Regions from separate parts of the Bradyrhizobium sp. NDS-1 genome, predicted to be linked through region 1. Evidence: riboswitches for the same ligand, from Rfam matches in the RefSeq annotation. Region 1 holds a riboswitch; the other holds the start of a gene.
The links. A riboswitch is a leader RNA that binds a small molecule or an ion and turns the genes downstream of it on or off. The one in region 1 is predicted to bind S-adenosylmethionine.
Positions count from the first base shown of each region.

Region 2: it holds a riboswitch for S-adenosylmethionine, as region 1 does, so the genes downstream of both, RX330_RS04455 (homoserine O-acetyltransferase MetX) here and RX330_RS34415 (O-succinylhomoserine sulfhydrylase) in region 1, are expected to answer to the same signal.

Region 1 is NZ_CP136628.1:7,350,392-7,357,757, reverse strand. Features, by position in the region: gene RX330_RS34430 (OpgC domain-containing protein) at 1-239, shown strand, start outside; gene RX330_RS34425 (SGNH/GDSL hydrolase family protein) at 239-1,009, shown strand; gene RX330_RS34420 (SGNH/GDSL hydrolase family protein) at 1,022-2,014, shown strand; gene RX330_RS34415 (O-succinylhomoserine sulfhydrylase) at 2,065-3,252, opposite strand; SAM riboswitch at 3,327-3,406, opposite strand; gene RX330_RS34410 (2'-deoxycytidine 5'-triphosphate deaminase) at 3,487-4,623, shown strand; gene RX330_RS34405 (PAS domain S-box protein) at 4,679-5,095, shown strand; gene RX330_RS34400 (hypothetical protein) at 5,200-6,252, shown strand; gene RX330_RS34395 (MATE family efflux transporter) at 6,418-7,366, shown strand, end outside.
Region 2 is NZ_CP136628.1:949,068-956,433, forward strand. Features, by position in the region: gene RX330_RS04440 (prephenate/arogenate dehydrogenase family protein) at 1-541, opposite strand, end outside; gene hisC (histidinol-phosphate transaminase) at 538-1,635, opposite strand; gene RX330_RS04450 (chorismate mutase) at 1,672-2,520, opposite strand; SAM riboswitch at 2,679-2,758, shown strand; gene RX330_RS04455 (homoserine O-acetyltransferase MetX) at 2,849-4,045, shown strand; gene metW (methionine biosynthesis protein MetW) at 4,047-4,709, shown strand; gene RX330_RS04465 (alpha/beta fold hydrolase) at 4,819-5,682, opposite strand; partial or broken gene RX330_RS35680 (hypothetical protein) at 5,757-5,894, opposite strand; gene RX330_RS04470 (TIGR02594 family protein) at 5,883-6,659, shown strand; gene RX330_RS04475 (MOSC domain-containing protein) at 6,741-7,366, opposite strand, start outside.

The DNA of each region.
Region 1 (7,366 bases):
TATGTGGCCAGCATTCGCTCGAGATCTTCTGCCTCGGCGTCTTCCTGGCCTTTGCGGGCCATTTCATCCTCGCCGAAGTCTCCGGCGGCGCGGCCATGCATGCGTTGATTAGTCTCTCCGGGGTCCTGATCATGTGGGGCGTGGCGTGGGTGATTTCGTGGTACAAGCGGGTGGCTGACAAGAGCGGTACGAAAACCAAGAACGCCGTCGGCAATGCCGATCTGGCGGGAGGGGGCTGATGAAGGCGAAGGTTCTCCTGAGCCTGATCCTGCTATGCGGTAGCCTCGCCGCGCCTGTGGCGCGCGCGGGGGATGCCGCATCTGCCGCGCCCGCGGCATGCGAATTGCCGTCTTATCTACTTACCAGCGAAAGCCGGCTTCCCAAGGTCGCCGATGCCATCAAGGCCGGCAAACCGCTCGACATCCTCGTCATCGGCAGCCGCTCGACCACGATTCCGTCTTCGGAGGGCAGCTCCTATCCGGCGCGCATGGAGGCGATGCTCAAGGAGAAGCTGCCGCCGTCCGAGGTGGTGCACGTCTCCGTAGAAATACAGAGCAAGAGAACCGCGGAGGAGGCCGCCTCCACCTTCGTTAAGCTGTTGGAAGCAAAAACGCCTACTTTGGTCATCTGGCAGACCGGGACCGTGGATGCCATCCGATCCATCGATCCCGACGAATTTCGCAGCGCCGTGACCGATGGGGTTGTTGCGTTGCAAAAGGCAGGGGCCGACGTCGTCTTGATGAATTTGCAGTACAGCCCGCGCACCGAAACGATGATCTCGGCGCAACCGTTTCTCGATAATATGCGCGTGGTGGCGCAGGAGCACGATATTCCCCTGTTCGATCGTTTCGCGATCATGCGGCAGTGGAATGATCAGGGTCAGTTCGACCTGTTCAGCCCGTCCCGCGGGCCCGAGCTGGCGAAACAGGTCCATGATTGCCTCGGCCGGGCGTTGGCACAGTTCGTGATTGACGCTGCCCATCTGGAGCCGGCCCAGCAGCAAAATTGAGGTCTAGCGTTAATGAGTTCTCTCCGCCCTTTTTGCCTGACGACATGGTTGGCCGCGCCTGTAGCCGCGATGCTGTTGTTGCTGGCGACGGCCTCGCAGTCGCATGCGCAGTCGCAAACCGCACAGGCGACATCCACCGCGCCGCAGACGGCTGATCCTGCTCCCGCTTCCCCCTCCCAGACCACTGTCGCCGCGACCTCGCCCGAGCAGCGTGGCGTCACCTCGCGCGCCGTCGACAAGGTCAAGCAGGTCGCCAAGTCCGCCGCCGACATTTTCAGCCGCGTACCCTGCCTTCCGCCAAAGGGCGGTGCGAAGGCGATGGGCACGCTGCCGCATGTCGCAGGCAAGCTCGCCGCGGGCCAGCCCGTGGTCATCGTCGCATTCGGCTCGTCCTCGACGCAGGGATTCGGGGCGAGTTCGCCGGAGTTCAACTATCCGAACCGTCTTGCCGCGCAGCTGCGCCGGCACTATCCGAGCGCCGACATCACCGTCGTCAATGCCGGCGTCGGCGGCGAGGACGCCCCCGAGATGATGAAGCGCCTGCAGACGCAGGTGATCGATACTCATCCGGATCTCGTGATCTGGCAGGTCGGCACCAACGCCGTACTGCGCAATCTCGATCCCGGCGAGACCGCCAAGCTGGTCGAGGACGGCATCAGCCGCATTCAGGCCGCCGGTGGCACCGACATCGTGCTGGTCGATCCGCAATATTCGCCGGCCGTCAACCAGCGCAAGGAGAGCGCCGGCAAGATGATCAAGCTGCTCGGCAATGTTGCCGAGCTCCGCAAGGTCGGCATCTTCCCCCGTTTCGAGGTGATGCGGGATTGGCACGAGAACCAGTCGATCCCGGTCGAGAGCTTCGTCATTGCCGACGGGCTGCACATGAACGATTGGGGCTATGCCTGCTTCGCCCAACTGCTTGCCGACGACATCATCCGCTCCGTCGGCCAGATCAAGCTGGGCGTGAACGTGCCGGCGGACGTGCGGACGTATCGGCCGATGTGAGACGGTGCTGTAAGGTGGGTTACGCTGCGCTAACCCACCCTACGAAGCCCTTACGCCTTCTCCAGCGCGGCGGTCAGATCCTCGATCAGATCGTCTGCATGCTCGAGCCCTGCGGAGAAGCGGATGAAGCCTTCGCCGATGCCGAGGGCGGCGCGGTCTTCCGGCTTCAGGCGCTGATGCGTCGTGGTCGCCGGATGCGTGACCAGGCTCTTGGCGTCCCCGAGATTGTTCGAGATTCGCGCGAGCTTGAGCTCGTTGAGCACGCGGAACGCAGCCGCTTTGCCGCCCTTGACCTCGAAGCCGACCAGCGTCGAGCCGCCGCGCATCTGCTTTTTCACCAACGCCGCTTGCGGATGATCGGCGCGGCCGGGATAGACCAGCCGCGCGATCTTCGGATGGCTCGCCAGCACCTTGGCGATGCGCGCCGCGGTATCGGTCTGCGCGCGCACGCGCACGCTGAGCGTCTCCAGGCCCTTGAGCAGAACCCAGGCGTTGAACGGCGAGATCGACGGGCCGGTCTGGCGCATGAAATTGTGGATGTGCTCGGCGATGAAGGCTTCCGAGGACAGGATGATGCCGCCGAGGCAGCGGCCCTGGCCGTCGATATGCTTGGTCGCGGAATAGACCACGACGTCGGCGCCCAGCGCGAGCGGGCTCTGCCAGATCGGGGTCGCGAACACGTTGTCGACGACGAGCCGCGCGCCGCCCTTGTGCGCGATCTCGGCGATGCCGGGAATGTCGAGCACGTCGAGCGTCGGATTGGTCGGGCTCTCCAGGAAGAACGTCTTGGTATTCGGCCGCACCGCGCGCTGCCACTGGTCGAGATCGAGGCCGTCGACCAGCGTGGTCTCGATGCCGTAGCGCGGCAGCAGGTCCTGAATGACATAGAGGCAGGAGCCGAACAGCGCGCGGGAAGCCACGACATGATCGCCGGCCTTGAGCGGCGCCAGGATCGCGGTCGTCACCGCGGCCATGCCAGTTGCCGCCGAGCGGGCGGCTTCGGCTCCCTCGAGCTCGATCATGCGGCGCTCGAACATCGCGATGGTGGGATTGGAATAGCGCGAATAGATGAAGCCCGGATCCTCGCCCTTGAACCGCGCCTCGCATTCCTCGGCGCTGTTGTAGACGTAGCCTTGCGTCAGGAACAGCGACTCCGACGTCTCCCCATATTGCGAGCGCAGGGTGCCGGAATGGACCAGGCGGGTTTCGGGACGGTAAGCAGCAGGCGACTTCGACATAGGACCCTCCGACGTGACCGCTTCGTCGAAAACGGTCACAAAAAAACCGGCCTGGATATCTCCACGGGCCGGGATCACAGAGGTCCCCGGCCTGTTTAGCGACTTATTTAACGTGGCTGCAAGCCGGCCGGCTCAAATCACCACGGGATAAGTGATGCTCATATTCCGCAATGCCCTTTCCGTCAAGGCGTCCATCGGATAGCCGTAAAAGGCTTGTATTTCCCGCATGTCCGGATGCATTTGACCCCTGATGAGGATCCCCGGTTGACGTTTACGGTCGCGCCCGACGCCAATGGTATCCTGCCCGACCGCATGATCGCGGCGATGGCGGACGCGGGCCTCATCCTGCCCGCCTACGACTTCGTCGAGAGCCAGATCCAGCCGGCGAGCCTCGACCTGCGCCTCGGCGACATCGCCTACCGCGTCCGCGCCAGCTTCCTGCCGGGTCCCGGCGCCACGGTGGCCGAGCGCATCGACGAATTGAAGCTGCACGAGTTCAGCCTCGCCGACGGCGCGGTGCTGGAGACCAATTGCGTCTACATCGTGCCGCTCCTGGAAAGCCTCGCGCTGCCGCCGGAGATCGTCGCGGCCGCGAACCCGAAGAGCTCCACCGGCCGGCTCGACGTCTTCACCCGCGTGATCGCCGACGGCACCCGCCGCTTCGACATGATCGGCGCCGGCTATCACGGCCCGCTCTATGCCGAGATCAGCCCGAAGACGTTTCCGGTGCTGGTCAGCGAGGGCTCGCGCCTCAGCCAGGTGCGCTTCCGCACCGGTGACGCCATCCTCAATGCCGACGAGCTCGATGGCCTGCATGCCGCCGAGCGCCTCGTCGACATCGACGATGCCGATCTCTCCGGCGGCGTCGCCGTCTCCGTCGATCTGTCCGGCGAGAAAGGCAGCGGCTTCGTCGGTTATCGCGCCAAGCGCCACACCGGCGTCGTCGACGTCGATCGTCGCTCCGGCTACGCGGTCGAGGATTTCTGGGAGCCGATCTCGGCACGTCCCGACGGCAGCCTGATCCTCGATCCCGGCGAGTTCTACATCCTGGCCTCGAAGGAAGCCGTGCAGGTGCCGCCCGACTACGCCGCGGAGATGGTGCCGTTCGATCCGCTGGTCGGCGAATTCCGCGTGCACTATGCCGGATTCTTCGATCCCGGCTTCGGCTATGCCGGTGCCGGCGGGCTCGGATCGCGCGCGGTGCTGGAGGTGCGCTCGCGCGAAGTGCCGTTCATCCTGGAGCATGGCCAGATCGTCGGCCGCCTGGTCTACGAGAGGATGCTGGCGCGTCCAGACGCGATGTACGGCCAGCGCATCGGTTCCAACTACCAGGCTCAGGGCCTCAAACTTTCGAAGCATTTCCGGGTGTAGCGCGATCCTGTAGCCCGGATTGCGTTTCACTCGATCCAGGCTACGAGGTGCCGACATGAGCAATCAATCCGAGCTCGACGCCAAGATCGCCGAAGACGTTGCGGATGCGCTGATCTATTCGGATCGCGACGGCACGATCATGCGGTGGAACCGCGCAGCAACGGCCCTGTTCGGCTTCACCGCTGCGGAAGCGCTCGGCCAGAATCTCGATCTGATCATTCCCGAACATCTCCGCGCGGCGCACTGGAAGGGCTTCGAGGCGGCGCTCGCCAGCGGCGCGATGAAGCTGGCGGGCAGGCCGACGCTGACCCGCGCGCAACACAAGAGCGGACGCAAGCTCTACATCGAGATGACCTTCGCGCTGGTGCGCGATTCCGGCGGCAATGTGCTCGGATCCGTGGCGATGGCGCGCGACGTCACCGAACGGGTCGAGCGCGAGCGCGCGGCCAGGACGCCGCCGCAAACTTCGTGATGCGGAATTGGTTGGCGGTCACGCAGGGCGCTCTGCTTGGGCGTCATGTTGCTTGCCTGAAGGCGCAGTGACACACTCGATCAAGACAACGATCGGGAGTGAACATGACCGCCGCATCGGACCCCGCGCAGGAAGCTCAATGGAAGCGCTGGCGCGCGGTCGCCGACCTCTACCACGCCTACTTCACCGGGCTCATTCTCACCGTCGTCACGCGACGCGGCACGGCCGATGCGGCGGAGTTCGTCTTTCGCGTGTTCCGCCGCCAGCAGCAGGAGCGCTTCCTGCCGGGCCTGCAAAAGCTCGGCATCGATCATCTGCCGCCGGCGGTGGCGGCTGCGCAGTATCACTATCTCTCCAATTGGATCGGCGGCGTGCATGTCGAGTACATGTACGAGAGCGACACCAAGGCCTGGATCCGCTATCCGCCGCCACGCTGGATCTGGAAGGGCACGGCGATCTGCGGCGTGCCCGGCGAGGTCTCCCGCGCGATGCTGCGCGGCTGGCACGCCAACAATGGCGCAGCCCTCGGTGACCTCCGTCTCGGCTTCGTCTGCACCAAGCAGAGTGTCGACGGCCAGGACGGACTGGAAGGTTACTACCATCAATACGATCATCCGCTCGAGCTCGATCAGCGGCTCGTCTTCGCACGTCACCTCGAAGCGCCGCTGTTCGATGCGAAAGCCGCGCCGGCTTTGCCGGTGGCAAGCTGGCCGAAACCGCGCCTGGAGAAGGCCTATCGCAACTACGCGATGGAATATGTGCGCACCGCCGCGCCCGTGATGGTGCAGCTGTTCGGCCCGGAAGACGCCGGCTACCTGCTGCACCTCACCGGCAAGCTGATCGGCATGCAGTCTTTCGACGACGTCGCCGCCGCGCTGGCGATGGACCGCGGCGGTGCGAGCACGTTCGCCTCGTTCCTGGGCGCGATATTTGCAGCGCAGGACGACGCTGTCGAGACGACGCGATCCGAAAACGCGTTCGAACTCCGCCAGCAGAGCTGGAAGCTGATGGATGACGTCGCCGACTATCATCCCGCTTGCGCCAGGGTGCTGGCGGGATTGTTCGAAGGCCTGGCTGCGGGTTGCGGGCGGCATATCGCCGTGCATCTGCGTCCCGCCGTCGGCGGTCGTCCGCCGCTGGTCTGGACGATCGAATAGCTTCACCCATCGGAATGCGCTGCCGCAGGGCACGCCTGCATCTGGCGCAGGAGGAATTGCTCCACGCCGTGCTAACAAGCCTCCGCCGCGCCTGTGCGCGAACAAATTGATTGTCACACCTACGCATTGCCGCGCCGCGAAGAGCGCTCATGCCCCGGAGAGGATATGTCCGACATCGCCGAGATCCCGGTCGATGAGCAAGAGCGTCCGCTGCCGCCGCCTCCACCGCCGGTGCGAAGCGCGCTGACGGACGGGCCGATCCTGCGCACGCTGCTCGGCCTCGCCTGGCCCAACGTCATCGCGCTGTCGGCCGGCACCTGTACGGTGATCGCGGAGACCTCCTATATCGGACGGCTCGGCGTCGAGGCGCTGGCGGCGATGGCGCTGGTGTTCCCGGCCATCATCCTGACCATGACGATGTCGGGCGGGGCCATGGGCGGTGCGGTGGCTTCCGCCATTGCGCGCGCGCTCGGCGCCGGCGATCGCGAGCGCGCCGGCACGCTCGCGATGCATGCGCTGCTGATCGGCATCGGCTTCGGCCTCGTCTTCATGCTGGGGATGCTGATCTTCGGGCCGACAGTGCTGGAAATGCTCGGCGGCCGCGGCGATGTGCTGATGCATGCGGTCGCCTATACGGAGGTGTTTTTCGGCGGCGCCGTGCTGCCCTGGCTGCTCAACACCATGGCCGGCGTATTGCGCGGCACCGGCAACATGAAGCTGCCGTCGTTCCTCATCCTCAACTCCGCGGCATGGCAGATCGTGCTCGGGGGCACGCTCGGTCTCGGCCTCGGACCCGTGCCGCAGTTCGGCATGCGCGGCGTCGCGGCCGGCGCGCTGATCGCCTATTGCATGAGCATCGGCATCATGGGCTGGTACCTGTTCTCGGGTCGTGCGCGTGTCACCTTGAGGCTGCGCGGCCTGCGGATCCAATGGGCGATGTTTTTCGACATCCTCAAGGTCGGCGCCATCGCCTGCTTCTCGCCGCTGCAATCGGTGCTGACGATCTCGATCTTCACCCACATGCTGGCGCAGTTCGGCACCGCGATCCTCGCCGGCTACGGCATCGGCGCCCGGCTCGAATTCCTGCTCACTTCGATCGCGTTCTCGTTCGGCA
Region 2 (7,366 bases), 1.2 Mb from region 1:
CCGGCGTCATGATCTCGACCTTGGCGCCCATCGCCGCCCAGAACGCGCGCAGGCGATCGGTGGCCGCGGCATCGACCCCTTCCGGCGGGGTGAGGATGCACCAGCGGTTGATGAAGAGCTCGGCGAAGCCTGAATCCGGCCCCGAATGCTCGGTGCCCGCCACTGGGTGGGCCGGCACGAAATGAACCGACTTCGGCAGATGCGGCGCCATGTCCCTGACGATGGCGCCCTTGACCGAGCCGACGTCGGAGACAATAGCCCCGGGCTTCAGGTGCGCGGCGATCTCCTGGGCCACAGGTCCGCAGGCCCCGACGGGAATGCAGAGGATGACGAGATCGGCATCCTTCACCGCTTCCGCATTCGTTGCCACGACCTGGTCGACGATGCCGAGCTCGAGCACACGCGCGCGCGTCTTCTCCGAGCGCGCGGTGGTGACGATCTCGCCGGCCAGGCCCTGAAGCTTCGCAGCGCGCGCGATCGAGCCGCCGATCAGGCCGAAACCGATCAGCGCGACACGCTGGAAGTGCGGATCCGCGCTCATTTGCCGGCCGTGAAGTCGCGCAAGGCTTCGACCACGAGACGGTTGGCTTCCTCGGTGCCGATGGTCATGCGCAGCGAATGCGGCAGGCCGTAGTTCTTCAAGCCGCGCAGCACGAGGCCCCGCTTGGTGAGGAAGGCGTCGGCGTCGTCGGCCGTCTTGCCCTTGTCGGTCGGGAAGTGGATCAGCACGAAATTGGCGACGCTCGGCGTCACCTTCAGCCCGAGCTTGCCGATCTCCTCGGTGAGCCAATTGCGCCAGGTCTCGGTGAACTGCTTCGACATCGCCTGGTGCGCGGTGTCCTCGATCGCGGCGACCGCGGCATACATCGCCGGCGTCGACACGTTGAACGGGCCGCGGATGCGGTTGACCGCGTCGATGATGTGCTCGGGGCCGAACATCCAGCCGATGCGCAGCGCGGCGAGGCCGTGGATCTTCGAGAAAGTGTGCGTCACCACCGTGTTCTCGGTGGTGGCGACGAGCTCGATTCCCATTTCGTAATCGTTGCGGGAGACGTAGTCGCAATAGGCGGCATCGAGCACCAGCAGCACGTGCGAGGGGAGGCCGGCACGCAGCCGCTTGACCTCGTCGAACGGCACATAGGTCCCGGTCGGATTGTTGGGGTTTGCAAGCCAGACCAGCTTTGTCTTCGGCGTCACGGCTTTCAGGATGGCGTCGACGTCACAGGTGAGGTTGGTCTCCTGCGCGACCACGTTCTTGGCGCCGACCGCCATGGTCGCGATCGGGTAGACCAGGAAGCCGTGCGTGGTCGAGATCGCCTCGTCGCCGTGGCTGAGATAGGTGTGGGCGAGCAAATTGAGGATCTCGTCCGAGCCGGCGCCGCAGATGATGCGGTTGGGATCGAGTCCGAAGGAGCGGCCGATCGCCTCGCGCAGTACGCGCGAAGTGCCTTCCGGATAATCCTCCAGATGGTCCGCTACGCGCTTGAACGCCTCGATCGCCTTGGGCGAGGGCCCGAACGGCGTCTCGTTGGCGGAGAGCTTGAACACCTTGCGGCCCGGCTCGGCGACCGGACTCTTGCCGGGCGTGTAGGGCGCGATATCGAGAATGCCGGGATTCGGCACGGGGCGGGACATCTTCAACTCCGAAAATGGCGGGGCGCGGCGCGCGGTTTACGATTTCGCCCCGGTCGGGGGCACCGTATAGCGCGTTGCGTGGCTGCCGACGAGGGCCGTGGAGCGCACCGAGGCCCCCGCCTCGATCAGGGCAGCCCTGATTTTGTCGATGCTGGTCGCACCCGTGACCGAGACCAGCAATGCCGCGCCGTCGAAGGCGGTATCGGGCACCGCCACGATCTCGGCGAGCGGCGACAGGGCGCGCGCGACCTCGGCGTTCCACCCCGAGACGCGCACGCTGAAGGTCTCGACCTCCGTCACCAGGGCGCTATCGGCGACGCGCGAGATCGCGAACACCGGCAGGGCTGCAGGATGGTCGGCACGCTCGATGAAGGGCATCCGCGCGATGATCTTCGGCGCGCCGTCCGCTTCCAGCTCCAGCCACCACGGCGTGCGGCTGGACGTGGCCGAGACCAGCGCCAAATCGCCCTTGGACTTCGCCACCGCTTCGACTGCGGCCTGCGCGCTGAAATGCGCGACGTAGGGCACGGTGAATCCGAAATTGAAGCGCACGGAATCGCGCATCGCAGGCTCGCTCACCGAGACGTCGGCATGCACCGAGAACGGCGCCTGCACATAAGTGAAGGTCGAGATGATGACGCGCCAGATGCTCTCGACCGTGTCGAGCGGCAGGATGCCGCGATGACGCTGCACGAGCTCGCGCATCATGGCGGCCTCGCGCGCCGGACGGAACGCCGAGCCCACCTCCTGGGTCTGCTTCACCTGGATCAGGCGGTCGATGATGTCGCCGCGCTGCATCAGCAGGCGATGCATGCCCTCGTCGATCGCGTCGATCTCCTTGCGAAGTTCCTGCAGCGATGGTGGCGCGGGCGGACGTTGGGACATGGCTTGGACTGTCGATCGTTCCGATGGGGGATATCCTGATTAGGCAGTCGGGGCGGCGAAAGCAAAGAGAAATGACGTCCTTTTTGGCCCGCGCGACGGAGACCAATCAGCCCGATCCGGTCCGCGACTTGACGAAAACCGCCCAAGACGGTAGCGTTTGCCCGTTCCGTGGTCATTTGAGCCGGCCGGCTTGCAGCCACGTTAAAAAACTCGCTAAACAGGCCGGGGACGCTTTCGATCCCGGCCGAACCTATCGTTCAGGCCGGGTTTTTCATGGCCTGATGCAAGTGGCGATCGAGGTTCGATCGCAAACGAGGTCGATGGTCAGATGGGTGGCGTCAAGTCGATACCGAGTCCTGCGATCAGCGCTGACGAGCGGTCGCACGAGGTGGATCATCCGAGCTCGCAGGTCGCGCATTTCGGCACCGAGCAGCCGCTGCGGCTCGATTGCGGCGTAGATCTCACCCCGTTCCAGATCGCCTACCAGACCTATGGCGAGCTCAACGCCGATCGCTCCAATGCCATTCTGATCTGCCATGCGCTGACCGGCGATCAGCATGTCGCCAACGTGCATCCCGTCACCGGCAAGCCCGGCTGGTGGGAGACGCTGGTCGGCCCCGGCCGCCCCATCGATCCCAAGCATTACTTCATCATCTGCTCCAACGTGATCGGCGGCTGCATGGGCTCGACCGGGCCCGCGTCGATCAATCCTGCAACCGGCAAGGTCTGGGGCCTGGATTTCCCTGTCATCACCATCCCCGACATGGTGCGCGCGCAGGCCATGCTGATCGACCGGCTCGGCATCGACGCGCTGTTCGCGGTCGTCGGCGGCTCGATGGGGGGCATGCAGGTGCTGCAATGGACCGCCGCTTATCCTGCCCGTGTGTTCTCCGCGCTGGCGATTGCCTGCGCGACGCGGCACTCGGCGCAGAACATCGCCTTCCACGAGCTCGGCCGCCAGGCGGTGATGGCCGATCCCGACTGGCACGGCGGCGGCTATGCCGATCACGGCATCCACCCGCATCGCGGGCTCGCGGTGGCGCGCATGGCGGCGCACATCACCTATCTCTCGGATGCAGCGCTGCATCGCAAGTTCGGCCGGCGCATGCAGGACCGCGAGCTGCCGACCTTCTCGTTCGATGCCGACTTCCAGGTCGAGTCCTATCTGCGCTACCAGGGCTCCTCCTTCGTCGAGCGGTTCGATGCCAATTCCTACCTCTATCTGACGCGCGCGATGGATTATTTCGACATCGCAGCCGACCATGGCGGCGTGCTCGCGAAGGCGTTCGCCGATATCAAGACCCGCTTCTGCGTCGTCTCCTTCACCAGCGACTGGCTGTTCCCGACCTCGGAATCGCGCGCGCTGGTGCACGCGCTGAACGCTTCGAGCGCGCGGGTGTCGTTCGCCGAGATCGAGACCGATCGCGGGCATGACGCCTTTCTGCTCGACGTTCCCGAATTCTTCGACATCTCCCGCGCCTTCCTGCAATCGGCAGGCAAGGCCCGCGGACTGAAGGGTAGCTAGCATGTCGGTGCAGGAGGTCTTGCCGCTCGGCGGCGTTGCGACCGGGCAGTCCGGTGATTTTCGCGCGGATCATCGGCTGGTCGCCGAGATGGTCAAGCCGGGCTCGAAGGTGCTCGACGTCGGCTGCGGCGAGGGCGATCTGCTTCAACTGCTGGAGACCCGCGGCATCGACGGCCGCGGCATCGAGCTGTCGCGCGAGGGCGTCAACCGCTGCGTGGCCAAGGGTCTTGCTGTGGTGCAGGGCGATGCCGACACCGACCTCGTCAATTATCCGGATGACGCCTTCGACTACGTGATCCTGTCGCAGACGCTGCAGGCGACGCGGCAGCCGCGTGTCGTGCTGGAGAACCTGCTGCGCATCGGCCGCCGCGCCATCGTCTCGTTCCCGAATTTCGGCTTCTGGAAGATGCGGCTCCAGCTCCTGGTCGGCGGTCACATGCCGCGCACCGAGAACCTGCCGGCGACCTGGTACGACACCGCCAACATCCACTTCTGCACCATCAAGGATTTCGTGCAGCTCTGCGACGAGATCAACGTCAAGATGGAGCGTTCGGTCGCGCTCGATCTCTACGGCCGCCCGGTGCCGCTGAACCTGCCCTGGTGGGTGTGGAACATGTTCGGCGAGCAGGGCGTGTTTCTGCTGAGCCGCGGCGGCGGGAAATAGTCTTGCCGTCATTCCGGGGCGGCACGACGTGCCGAACTATGGTGCGCAATTGCGCACCTGAGAATCTCGAGATTCCGGGTTCGCTCTCCGAGCGCCCCCGGAATGACAGCTAGTGCGGAGCCAGCGACCTCGGATCGCGCGCCGGCCATCTTCCTGCTTCCACCAGCGTCACGAAGCGTTCCACGCTTTCGTTGAACAGCGCGGGCTCTTCGAGATTGAGCACGTGACCTGACTTCGGAAACATCGCCAGCCCCGCCGCTGGCAGATGCTTCTTCAGGAACAGGCTCGGCCCAACGCATAGATCGTCCTCGTCGCCGCAGATGATCAGCGCCGGCGTCGTCGCCTTCTTGATCGCATCCGCCATCGTGTAGATCGAGGGACGTCCGCCCTGGAAGCCGCGCATCGTGCGCGCCGATCCCTTCGCGTCATGCCGCGCCAGCGCGGCGTAGAAATCGGCGTGCCCGCGCGGATCCTTCACCAGGAAGGGAATCCGGCTCGGCGCTTCGCGCGTGACTTTTGCCACTTCCACTGATCCCAGCGTCTCGAACTGCTCGGCATTGGCGCGGCACTGCTGGCGCCAGGCGTCGAGGTTCTCGAGCTCCGAGCCGGAGCCGACGCCGGCCAGCGTCATCGACAATGCGCGCTGCGGCGCGTTCAATCCGATCTGGAGCGACGAGTAGGCGCCCATCGACAGGCCGACGAGATGCGCGCGCTCGATCCCGAGATGATCGAGCACCGCGAGCGCGTCGCTGTAGAAATGCGTGTAGCCGTAGACTTCGCCCTCGGGCACGTCCGAGGGCGTGTAGCCGCGCGCCGAATAGGTGATGCAGCGATGGCCGCGCGAGAAGTAGCGCATCTGCGGCTCCCAATTGGTGTAGTCGGCCGCGAATTCGTGCAGGAAGATGATCGGCGTGCCGCTGCCTGCTTCTTCGAAATAGAGACGGCACTTGTCCTCCGTGACGGCGTAAGGCATCGGGTTTTCTCTCTGAGGGTGTTGCGGCATTGGAATGCCGTTCTGCAGTTCACGCATGTGAGTTCTAACATCCGTTAACCTGCGCGCAAAATCTTCCAGAACGCGTCTTGATCTCGCCACATCAGGATTCTGATACGCAAAGCGGATGTCGGCCGCCGCACGGGCCGATCGGGAAGTGGGGTGTCAACGAAGGATGAAGAATGTTCGAGTTGCTTGCGTCTCGCCTGTCGCGTCGTGTTGTCGCGCTGGCGATCTTCCTCGCGGCGGTCGCCGCGTTCGTCTCTCCGGCCTCAGCGCGGCCGTATCATCGTCATAGCGCAGAGCGGCACGCTTACGTGCACCACGCCAGACATCATCATCACCGCCACCACGCACGCAGCTCGCGCTTCGAGCGCAGCGCGGCACAGCTGCAGGCGAACGGGTTCGGCAACACCTTTGCCAGCTATGATCCGAACGCCAACAGCCCAGGCATTGCCATGAGCGGCAATGGTGAAACGATCATTAGAGGCAGCGGTCGCATGGCCACGAGCGGTGTCCGTCGAATGGCCATGCGCGATGGCGATGGAATGGCCGCCAGCGCGAACGGCGGCATGGCCAGCAACGGCATGAGTGGCGGCGGCTTTGGCGGCGGATCGGGCCTCGTCTCGGAGGCGCGCCGCTATGTCGGCAGCAATCCGACCGGGCGCGGCAGTCTGTGGTGCGCGCGCTTCATGAACATGGTGCTGCAGAAGACCGGGCATCAGGGCACGGGATCCGACATGGCGAGCTCGTTCGCGCGCTACGGCACCCGCGTCTCCGGTCCGCAGGTCGGCGCCATCGCGGTGATGTCGCGTGGCAGCCGTGGCGGCCATGTCGGGGTCATCACCGGCATCGACGCGCACGGCAATCCGATCATGATCTCCGGCAACAACGGCAACCGCGTCCGCGAGGCGCCGGTCTCGCGCGGGAAGATCTATGCGTATGTGATGCCGAATTGAGGTGAGGCGCGTAGGATGGGTTGGCTGGCGGGCGCGCGAAGCGCGGTCGCTGGCGTAACCCACGCTACGGCAACGTGGCTCTCACAGCAGCTTCGGTTCTTCCACCGCAACCGCGTCGCCCACACCGATCTCGCCGCCTTCGATCACCTCGGCATAGATGCCGCAGTCCATGTGGCCGAGCGTGCGCGAGAGCGTGGGCGGGATTTCGAGATCGCGCTTGCCGGTCTCGGGATCGACGTTGGTGGCGGGGCAGCGCACGATGCGCTTGACCACCTTCAGCCGGGCCTGCCCGATCGCAAGCGTCTGGCCAACGAGATCGAGCTCCGACCAGGCCGGCCAGCCCTTCACGTAGAGATTGGCGCGGAAGCGCAGCGGATGCACGGCAACGCCGCCCAGCATGGCCTCGATGGCACGGACACTGTCGAGATTGATGATGGAGACGACCTTGCGGGCGACGTCGGAAAAGCTGTGGTCGCGGCCGGACAGAACCTTGGGCGGACCCTTCAGCTCGGGCTGAAAATTCTCCGTGAAGTAGCGCTCGATCGCGGCACGTCCGGTTGCGGTCTCCAGGTCGCCGCTGGCGACGGTCTGGCCGTCCTTGCGGATCGTCAGCACATTGGTGGCGTCGTCGAAGCGGCTGTCGAGCTGCGCCAGCCGCTCATTGCGAGCGAGCATCAGAAACTGGATTTTCGGCTTCCATTCGGGCG